3 regions of the Streptomyces sp. NPDC051310 genome follow, and region 1 is predicted to be linked to each of the others. Evidence: riboswitches for the same ligand, from Rfam matches in the RefSeq annotation. Region 1 holds a riboswitch; each other region holds the start of a gene.
The links. A riboswitch is a leader RNA that binds a small molecule or an ion and turns the genes downstream of it on or off. The one in region 1 is predicted to bind cyclic di-AMP.
Positions count from the first base shown of each region.

Region 2: linked by a shared signal. The riboswitch ahead of ACIA79_RS22590 (transglycosylase SLT domain-containing protein) and the one ahead of ACIA79_RS14780 (peptidoglycan DD-metalloendopeptidase family protein) in region 1 are both predicted to bind cyclic di-AMP.
Region 3: linked by a shared signal. The riboswitch ahead of ACIA79_RS29335 (NlpC/P60 family protein) and the one ahead of ACIA79_RS14780 (peptidoglycan DD-metalloendopeptidase family protein) in region 1 are both predicted to bind cyclic di-AMP.

Region 1 is NZ_JBITEO010000008.1:256,749-260,014, reverse strand. It holds gene ACIA79_RS14785 (SGNH/GDSL hydrolase family protein) at 1-18, opposite strand, end outside; gene ACIA79_RS14780 (peptidoglycan DD-metalloendopeptidase family protein) at 187-1,122, opposite strand; cyclic di-AMP (ydaO/yuaA leader) riboswitch at 1,127-1,284, opposite strand; gene ACIA79_RS14775 (tyrosine-protein phosphatase) at 2,072-2,884, shown strand; gene ACIA79_RS14770 (DUF6126 family protein) at 2,898-3,017, opposite strand; gene ACIA79_RS14765 (helix-turn-helix domain-containing protein) at 3,038-3,266, opposite strand, start outside.
Region 2 is NZ_JBITEO010000016.1:7,478-10,743, reverse strand. It holds gene ACIA79_RS22595 (isopenicillin N synthase family dioxygenase) at 1-513, shown strand, start outside; gene ACIA79_RS22590 (transglycosylase SLT domain-containing protein) at 692-1,486, opposite strand; cyclic di-AMP (ydaO/yuaA leader) riboswitch at 1,489-1,652, opposite strand; gene ACIA79_RS22585 (Tm-1-like ATP-binding domain-containing protein) at 2,102-3,266, shown strand, end outside.
Region 3 is NZ_JBITEO010000027.1:16,443-19,708, reverse strand. It holds gene pcrA (DNA helicase PcrA) at 1-781, opposite strand, end outside; cyclic di-AMP (ydaO/yuaA leader) riboswitch at 989-1,138, shown strand; gene ACIA79_RS29335 (NlpC/P60 family protein) at 1,137-2,372, shown strand; gene ACIA79_RS29330 (hypothetical protein) at 2,473-2,826, opposite strand; gene ACIA79_RS29325 (NlpC/P60 family protein) at 3,113-3,266, shown strand, end outside.

The DNA.
Region 1 (3,266 bases):
AATCGAATCGTCTGCCACGGCACCACATCTTTCCTTCCGGGTGTGAGCTACGCGACCGTAAGGAGGGGTTGACGCGGGGTGAGATTCGCCACCGGTCAAGATTGGACCAACTCGGAATACACCGCCGCCCGGCACCGCGGGTGCGGTGCCGGGCGGGGGTCGTGACCGGAGGAATCCGGCGGTGCGTCAGATGGAGACGCCGTGCTGGCGCAGGTACGCGATCGGGTCGATGTCCGAGCCGTAGCTGGGGCTGGTCCGGATCTCGAAGTGCAGGTGCGGGCCGGTGGAGTTGCCCGTGGAGCCGGACAGGCCGATCTGCTGGCCGCCGCTCACGCTCTGGCCGGCGGAGACGGAGAGCGAGGAGAGGTGGGCGTACTGCGAGTAGCTGCCGTCGTCGTGCTTGATGACGACCTCGTTGCCGTAGGCGCCGCTCCAGCCGGCCGAGACGACGCTGCCCGGACCGACGGCCTTGACGGTGCTGCCGGAGGACGCCGCGAAGTCGACGCCGGTGTGGTAGCCGGAGGACCACATGGAGCCGGAGGCGCGGTAGGGAGTGGTGATGCCTGCGTCGACCGGCGCGGTGAACCCGGAGCCGGTGGTCTGCGGGGCGGCCGACTCCGGCGCCGAGGCCGGGGCCGGCGCCGGGGCCGGGGCCGGGGCCTCGGCCTTGACGACGGAGCGGGAGGCGCGGGCCTCCCCGCGGTCGGCGTCGGCCTTCGGCTTCGCCGGGGCGGCCTTGGCCGGGGCGCCCTTCGCCGGCGTGCCCTTGGCGCCGAGGGTGAGCTTCATGCCCGGGAGGATCAGCGACGGGTCGTCACCGATGACCTCGCGGTTGTCCTTGTAGAGCTTGTGCCAGCCGCCCTTGACGTTCTTGTTGTGGGCGATCTTGGCGAGGTAGTCGCCGGCGACCACGGTGTACGTGCGCGGCGCGGCCTTGGCGGTCTGCGCGGCGGCGACGACCTGCTGCGGAGCGGTTGCCGGCGCGGCGCTGCTCTCCGCGGCGTGCGCACCGGTGGCGCCGAGCAGCGGGATGGCGATGGCGGCGCCACCGGTTCCGGCAGCGACGAAACCACGCGTGATCGGGCTGGACTTGGGACGGCGGTGCTTACCCTTCGCGGGCATGGCGAATTCCTCTCCGGCGCCTGCGAGGTGAGCTGTCGGGTTCGGGCTGGAGATGCCCGGCCGCGTGGTCGACGCGACTTCACCCCGAGCCGGTCCCGTCCATCCGGGATCGGCGTACTACCTGGTTCCCCCGCTCCTGCCACGCGTGGGTGGGTGCGAATTCCGGGCCGGTGGCAGGATTCGGCGGTCCGGCCGGATTGCCGTGACCGTAGGACAGCAGGGCCGGGCCGAACAAGCCGCTGTTTTCCGCGGGCCATTCATTTCCCTGGCGCCGGGCGGAATTGCCGGTCACGTTCCGTGGATTACGGATCATGAATTTCCGCTTCCCGCAAGGAATTTGGGAACGGCGCGCGGCCACGGACCGTCACCTTTATGACGCTGCTCACGTGGCGCGGCCCATCTCCCTTGCTATCGGGGCACGTTATCCCGAACAGCTCAATACGGACACAAGCCGCCTTTCATGGATGTGCCACGAGAGGCAAACCATGGTGAATCCGGACAGAACAGCGACACGCTGTCCGATTTACCGGCATTCGTACCCACACGGAGCCGGCACCGGACCGGGGCGAGGCGGGAGCGGCACGGGGCAGAGGCCCGAGGGCGGCACAGGGTAGACACCTGAGGACTGCCCGGGGGCGCCCCGCGGGCGGCCGATACGGAACATGTCACCCAAAAAGCGTGTACGTCATGATCAGGAGCAAACGGGTCATACGCATACATCCCGTCGCGCGCCTCATGGCGTGCGGTCACCCCGCGTGCCGGGGGCCGCCGGACGGATCCGGGGAGCGGACGGGCCCGGTACCGGTCGCCCGGCGGCGGCGCGCGGGTGCCCGCACCGCGGTCGCAGCGTCCGCCGCCCACGGATCATTGCCCGGGGATACCTATGTCGTATCGTCGGATCGCGACATCGTCGGCGGCCGGCGCCGGCGTGAGACGCGGAGGAGCCCCCGTGACGCAGCAGCTGCCGCAGGTCCCGTCGACCGAGCCCGAACTGTCGGGAGTGCGCAACTTCCGCGACGTGGGTGGGCTGCCGACGGTCGACGGCCGCCGCGTCCGGCACGGCAGGCTCTACCGCAGCGGGCACCTGGCGCACGCGACGAGCGAGGACGCGGCGTTCCTGAGCTCGCTCGGGCTGCACACGATCTTCGATTTCCGCAACACCGCCGACCAGAAGCTGGAAGGCGCCGACGTCGCGCTCCCCGGTGTGCGGAACGTGAACATCCCGCTGTCCGACCCGGCCGACGGCGCCGAGTTCTGGCGCATGGTCCGCGACGGCGACATCGACCAGCTGCGCGAGATCCTCGCGGACGGCAAGGCGGCGGCGCGCATGACCGCCTCGTACCGCACGATCATCAAGCACCGCACCGCCGAGCACAGCCGGGTGCTGCACGCCCTCGCGGAGGACAGCGTGCCCGCGCTGCTGCACTGCGCGGCCGGCAAGGACCGGGCCGGGCTGTCGATAGCGGTGGCCCTGCTGGCGGTCGGCGTGGAGCGCGAGGCGATCGAGGAGGACTACCTCAAGTCCAACGAACCGCACCGGCGCTACAAGGTGCACCGCAGCGACACGTCCTCCGCCGGTATGTCGCCCGAGGTGATGGAGCTGCTCAGCCCGCTGTTCGAGGCCCGGCTCGCGTACCTGTCGGCGGCGTTCGCCACGATCGAGGAGACCTGGGGCACGACCGACCGGTACCTCGCCGAGGGCCTCGGCCTGACCGCGGCGACCCGCGAGAAGCTGCGCGAGCGCCTCCTCGACGAGGGCTGACCGGGCCCGGCCCTCAGCCGGCCCCGAGCCCGAAGAGCAGGTACAGGAACGCCGCGAAGAGGTGGCCCGCCACCAGATAGGCGAAGAGCCGGACGACGAGACCTCGGGGGAACTTCCACTCCTGGGACGACATGGCGGCCTTTCTGCACGGGGTCAGCGACGGGGTGCGGAGCCGCCGAGGCACAGGTCGGCGGCGGCGCTCTGCAGGAGGGTGTGGACGAAGAGCAGCTCGGCCCCGCGGCCCGCGGCCGCGGTGATCCGGTGCGGGGTCAGCGAGTCGAAGTGGGCGCTGTCGCCGGGATCGAGGACGTGCACCGCGTCGCCGAGGACGAGCCGCACCCGCCCCTGGAGGACGTACAGCCACTCCTCGCCCGGGTGGACG
Region 2 (3,266 bases), on a different contig from region 1:
GGGGACTTCTTCGACAAGGACTTCGCCGACCGTCCGCACCTGCACACCAAGCTGATCCGCTACCCCGGATCGGCCCCCTCGGGCGCCGGCCAGGGCGTCGGCGCGCACAAGGACTACGGGTTCCTGACCCTGCTGCTGCAGGACGAGGTGGGCGGTCTCCAAGTCCGGTCGGGAGACGGCTACATCGCCGTACCGCCCCTGCCGGGCGCCTTCGTCGTCAACCTCGGCGAGCTGCTGGAGATAGCCACCGAGGGCTACCTGTCCGCGACGGACCACCGGGTCGTCAGCCCACCCGGTGCGGTGGAGCGGTTCTCGGTGCCGTTCTTCTACAACCCGCGGCTCGACGCGGTGATCAGGACCGTGCCCGGCGCCTACCTGGAGCACGCGCCGGGCGTCGCGCAGGACCTCGACAACCCGCTGCACGCCGAGTACGGCCGCAACGAACTCAAGGGCTGGGTGCGGGCCCACCCCGAGGTGGCGCGCCGTCACCACCCCGAACTCGTGGCCGGCTGACCCCGGGACGCGGGAGGGCGCCCCGCCGGAGCCTGCACGGAGCCGGAGCAGCACCGCTCATGGCCGTCGCCGTCCACGGCGGCACGCGGACCGGTCGGCGTGGCCGCCGCACGCGCCAAAAGGGGCCGGTCCGGGGTGAGTTCCCCGGACCGGCCCCCGACGGGAGTGACGGCGCCCGTCAGTAGGGGCCGTTCACGTTGTCGATGGAGCCGTACCTGGCGGCGGCGTAGTTGCAGGCGGCGGTGATGTTGGCGACCGGGTCGTACGGGTCGGTGGACGTCCCGGGCACGTGGTAGGCGCGGAACGTGGGGTCGATGACCTGGAGGAGGCCCTTGGACGGAGTTCCGGCCGCGGCGTTGGAGTCCCAGTTGTTGATGGCCAGCGGGTTGCCCGAGGACTCACGCATGATGTTGCGGTGAATTCCCTCGTACGTGCCGGGAATTCCGCGCTCGGCCATGATGGCCAGGGCTTCCTTGATCCAGCCGTCGAGATTGTCCGCGTACGCCACGGGCTTCGGGGCGAGGCTGGTGCGCGTGGAGCGGTCGGCCCGCTCCGCCGGGGCGGTGGAAACAGCCTTCGCCTTCGCCGTGGTCTTCACCGCGGTCTTCACTGCGGCCTTCGCCTCGTTCTTCGGCTTCGGCTTGGCGCCGATCGTCAGCTTGAGGCCCGGGTGAATGAGGGACGGATTGTCACCGACGGCCTTGCGGTTGTCCTCGTACAGCTTTTTCCAGCCCCCGGTCACCTCGTGTGTCCGGGCGATCTTGGAAAGCGTGTCACCGGCGATCACGGAATAGGTGACGGGCGAGGTCACGGCCTTTTCCACGACGGCGGAGGGAGCCGTGTTCGGCGCGGCCTCGGCCGCGGTGGCGCCGAACAGCGGCAGGGCGAGGGCGGCGCCGCCCGTGCCCGCGGCGACGAGACGCCGGGTGATCGGATGGTTGCCGGGGCGGCGGTGCTTACCCTTTGCGGGCATGGGACATTCCTCTCCGTCGCCTGCGAGGTGAGCTGTCGGGTTCGGGCTGGAGATGCCCGGCCGCGCAGCGCGCGACTTCACCCCGAGCCGTCCCGTATTTCCGGGCCGGCGGCTTACCTGGGTCCCCCGCTCCTGCCGTACGTCAGTGGATGGGTGCGGATTCCGGGCGGCGGCAGGATTCGGCGGTCCGACCGGATTGACCGTGACGGTAAGCGAGAGCAACGCGGCCGAACAAGTCCTGAATTACGCACGGCCGGTTACGGGAACGCCATCGTTCGCGTCCTCCCGGAAACTCAACTTTCTTTCCGAACAGCGGAAATGGAGGGGGGAGGACTCCAGGAGGCCGGGTTCGGAGGTGAGTCATATCACGGCCGGTGTATAAGGGGCAATTATGTTGGCATGCGGGGGAAACCAAGCAAGATGGCTGACTCATCCGTAATCGGGACATTCAGGCGAAAGGTGCCCGATCCGGCGAGGTGACGGGAAGCGGTCGGCCGGTCACCCGCGAGGAGCTCCGCCCGCCCCGGCCGCGGCGGACCCGGGCGGGGAACGCACCGCGATCTTCCCCGCGCACGCACCTTGCCGCTCCGCCGCATGTCCCGGACAGTTGCCTCCATGGCGATCGTCGTACTGGTGGGCACCCTGGACACCAAAGGGCTGGAGTACGGATGGCTGCGCGAGCGGTTGCTGCGCCACGACGTGGACGTCGTGGTCGTCGACACCGGCGTGGCCGGATCCCCCCGCATACCCGCCGACGTGCCCCGGGCCGACGTGGCGCGGGCGGCCGGCGCCGACCTGGAGCGGTTACGGGCCCAGGGCGACCGCGGCGCGGCCGTCACCGCGATGGCCCGGGGCGCCGCCGAGACCGTGCTGCGCCTCCACGGGGAGGGCCGGCTGCACGGTGTGCTCGCCCTCGGCGGCAGCGGCGGCACGTCCATCGCGACCCGCGCCATGCGCGCGCTGCCGCTCGGCGTGCCCAAGGTGATGGTGTCCTCCATGGCCGCGGGCGACGTCTCGCCGTACGTCGGCTCCGCGGATATCACCATGATGTACAGCGTGGTCGACATCGCGGGCGTCAACAGCGTCTCCGCGCCGATCCTCGCCAACGCCGCCGACGCCGTCGCGGGTATGGCGAAGGGCTTCGCCGCGGCCGGCCGGGCCCCGCTGCCCACCGGCCCCGGTGCAAACGGCGGCCGCCCCCTCGTCGCCGCGAGCATGGCGGGCGTGACGACCCCCGGCGTCGACGCCGCCCGCGAACGGCTGACCGGACTCGGCTACGAAGTGCTCGTGTTCCACGCCAGCGGCGCGGGCGGGCGCACCCTCGAAACGCTGTCCGGGCAGGGACTTTTCGCGGGCGTCCTCGACCTCACGCTCAGCGAGCTCGCCGACGACCTCTGCGGCGGCATCCTCACCGCGGGCCCGGACCGGCTCCAGGCCGCCGGGCGCCGCGGCATCCCCCAGGTGGTCGCCCCGGGCGCGCTGGACATGGTGAAGTTCGGCCCGGCCGACACCGTTCCCGCGCGGATGCGCGACCGGGACATGCGCGTGCACAACCCGTCCATCACGGTGGTGCGCACGACGCCGCGGGAGTGCGCGGAACTCGGCCGCCGCGTGGCGGCGAAGCTGCGGACCGCCACCGGCCCGGCCGCCGTGTGCCTGCCCCTGCGCGGACTGTCCACGCTGGGGGAGCCGGGCGGGCCGTACCACGACCCGGCCGCGGACGAAGCGCTGTTCGGGGCCCTGCGCGACGGGCTGCGCGGCAGCGCCGTCGACGTCGTCG
Region 3 (3,266 bases), on a different contig from region 1:
TCATGATGATGTCGTCGAAGTCCAGGGCGTTGGCCTCGCGCAGCCGCGCCTGGTACATCCGGTACGCCTCGGCGAGGGTCTTCTCGAACCCGTCGGCCGCCTGGTCGGCGAAGGTCTCCTCGTCGATCAGCTCGTTCTTCAGGTTGGAGATCTTGGCGCTGAACGACTTCGGCGGGAACTTCTTCGGGTCCAGGTCCAGGTCGCGGCAGACCAGCGCCATCAGCCGCTTGGAGTCGGCGGCGTCGTAGATCGAGAAGGACGACGTGAAGCCGAGCCTCTTGGACTCGCGGCGCAGGATGCGGACGCACGCGCTGTGGAAGGTCATCACCCACATGGCGTTGGCGCGCGGTCCGACGAGCTGCTCGACGCGCTCCTTCATCTCGCCGGCGGCCTTGTTGGTGAAGGTGATCGCCAGTATCTGACCCGGGTGGACGTTCCGCGTGGCCAGCAGGTGGGCGATGCGGTGGGTCAGCACCCTGGTCTTGCCGGACCCGGCACCGGCGACGATGAGCAGCGGTGAGCCGGTGTGGACGACGGCCGCGCGCTGCTGGTCGTTCAGCCCCTCCAGCAGCGCGGCGGGGTCGACGACGGTGCGCGGGGCGCCGTCGCGGTGGTACGCGTCACGGGCCGCCGGCACGTCGAAGCGGTCCCCGAAGAGGTCGTGCGGGACCTCCTCCGGGGCCGGCCGGTGGTCCTCGGAGTCCTCCGGGGGCGGCGGCGGCTCCTCCGAGGTGTGGTTCCGGAGGTCCGCCAGGAAGCTGTCGTCAAAGAGGCTGCTCATCGCCTATCGAGTCTAGGCGGCCCCACTGACAGCCGTGGCCGAACCGCCTCCCTCACGTTCGGTCACCCCTACCGCACAGTAATCGAAGGTCACGAAAATGTATCCGACATATCGAACATCATCCTTCACAGCACCGCCACAGGTTGGCTAGCGTGCCTGCCCAAGCGGACCGTCCCCTCATCGGCGAACCACGCCGATCGGCCGCCCACGCCGCATCCGCCCTCCCCGCCATGGGAGTTCGGAACCGGGAACCCACCATGCACCGTGGGGTGAATCGGCCGTGACCGCGGACCGTAGGGCACCTTCCGTTCGCCCGAACCCGCCGGCTGACCCGGTAGGCGGTCCACGGAAGGAGATGCCGGCCTTGGCGTCGCATCGCAAGCCGCGCAGCCGCACCACCCGCACGTTCGGTACCAGCTCCCCCGCCGTCGGGGTCACGACGGCCGCCATCGCCTCGGTCACCACCCTGCTGTCCGCGCAGTCCGCCGGCGCCGTGCCGGGACGCCCGTCGGTCGAAGAGGTGGAGCGGAAGGTCGACGACCTCTACCGGCAGGCCGGCACCGCGACGCAGCAGTACACCAAGGCCAGGGAGGCCGGCGAGCAGCGGCGGCGCGCGGGTGACGGCATGCTCGACGAGGCCGCGAAGCGTACGCAGGCCCTGAACGAGTCCCGCCGCGTACGGGGCGCCTACGCGGCGGCACGGCACCGCTCGGGCGGGGCGACCCCGAGCGCGGCCCTGCTCCTCGCGGAGGAGCCGCAGCCGTTCGCCGACCGCACGCCGGCGGCGGGACGCCCCACCGGGCCGCAGCACGAGCAGCTCACCGGGTCCAGGACGCAGCGGACCGCGGCGACCGGGCAGCAGGCCGAGGCGGCCGAGCCGTTGGAGCACCGGACCGCGGCGACCGGGCAGCAGGCCGATGTGACCAGGAGCCCGGAGGCGCTGCCCGACTCCCAGGCGTCCCTCCAGGCCGGCAAGGAGACCGTGCAGCGGAAGCTGGCCGAGGCGCGCGCCCTGCTGGCGCAGCTGACGACCGGGGAGCAGGCACGGCTGGTGCGCTTGGAGCGGGAGCGCGCGGCGGACGCCCGGTGCCGGGCCGGGGAGAAGGCCCGGGCGGAGGAGGAGGCGCGCGCCGCGGCGGAGGCGGCCCGCGCGTGCCGGGAGCAGGAGGAGCCGGACCCGCGGCCGGCTCAGGGGGAGGAGCCGGGGCCGGCAGGCGGCGGTACGACCGACGGCGGCTACGCCGCCAAGGCGGACAAGGTGCTGGCCTTCGCCCGCGCCCAGATCGGCAAGCCGTACGTCCGGGGCGCCACCGGCCCGAGCTCGTACGACAGCTCCGGGCTGACCCAGGCCGCGTGGAAGGCGGCGGGCGTCGACCTCCCGCGCACCACCCGCGAGCAGGCCGAGTCCGGCACACCCGTCGCCATGGAGGACCTGCGCCCCGGCGACCTGGTGTTCTTCTACGACGACATCAGCCACGTGGGCATCTACCTTGGCGACGGCATGATGGTCCACGCGCCCGGGCCCGGGGCGAACGTCCGCGAGGAGTCGATCTACTACCTGCCGGTCCACGGCAGCGTGCGCCCGGCCTGAACGGCCCCGCCCGGCACCACGACCGGAGCACCGCCCGGCACCCCGGCCGGCGCCCTGCCCGCGGCCCGTGCAGGGGGCCGGCGGGCCGGGGCGGCGGGGATCACGTCCAGAGCGTCGCGATGAAGACGTTGGCCACGGTCAGACCGCCGACGGCGCCGAAGAGGCCCTTCTCCACCCGCTCCTCGTCCCGCTTGACGTAGACCAGGCCGAGGATGACGACCAGGATCGCCAGCTTCACGCCGATCTTGAGGTTGTTCACGGTCTGGTCGTCCGCCTGGTTCAGCCCCACCAGTGCCACGCCGGTGATCAGCATGGTCAGCGCGCCGTGCAGCATGGCGGGCGTGAAGCGCGCCGTGCCCGCGCCCATGCCCTTCATCTGGGTGAGGAAGCCGCCCAGGAGGGAGGCGATGCCGATGATGTGCAGCGCGACGAAGACATTGATGAGTACGTCCATGGGCCGGAGCCTAACCGGGGCCATAGCACGCACTTCCGGTCAGGGTGGGCTCATTCGTCGCATCGGTCACGGCTGATACGGAATGCGGGATTCCAGGTGCAGCGCCGCCCTCGCATCCCGCCCCGGAACTCTCACCTGCGGCCAATAACGGTCACTCTCCCCCAGCCCCGTGACGCCCGGGTTTAGCGTCCTCCCCCAGGTGGCCGGCTCTCCCCACCGCCGCCTCCCTACTCCCGGGCGGCAGCCGGCCACCCCGCCGACCTACCGACGGGAAGGGACCGCCCCCGTGGCAGCGCACCGCAAACAGAGACAGGGCCCGCTGAGCGGATCGGCGGCCGGCCGCACCGCCCTCACCCTGGTGCTCGCCGGAGCGGCCACCGCCACCGTCCTGGAGGGCGCCGGGCACGCCGATCCCCGCCTCACCCCCGCCCAGGTCAGGG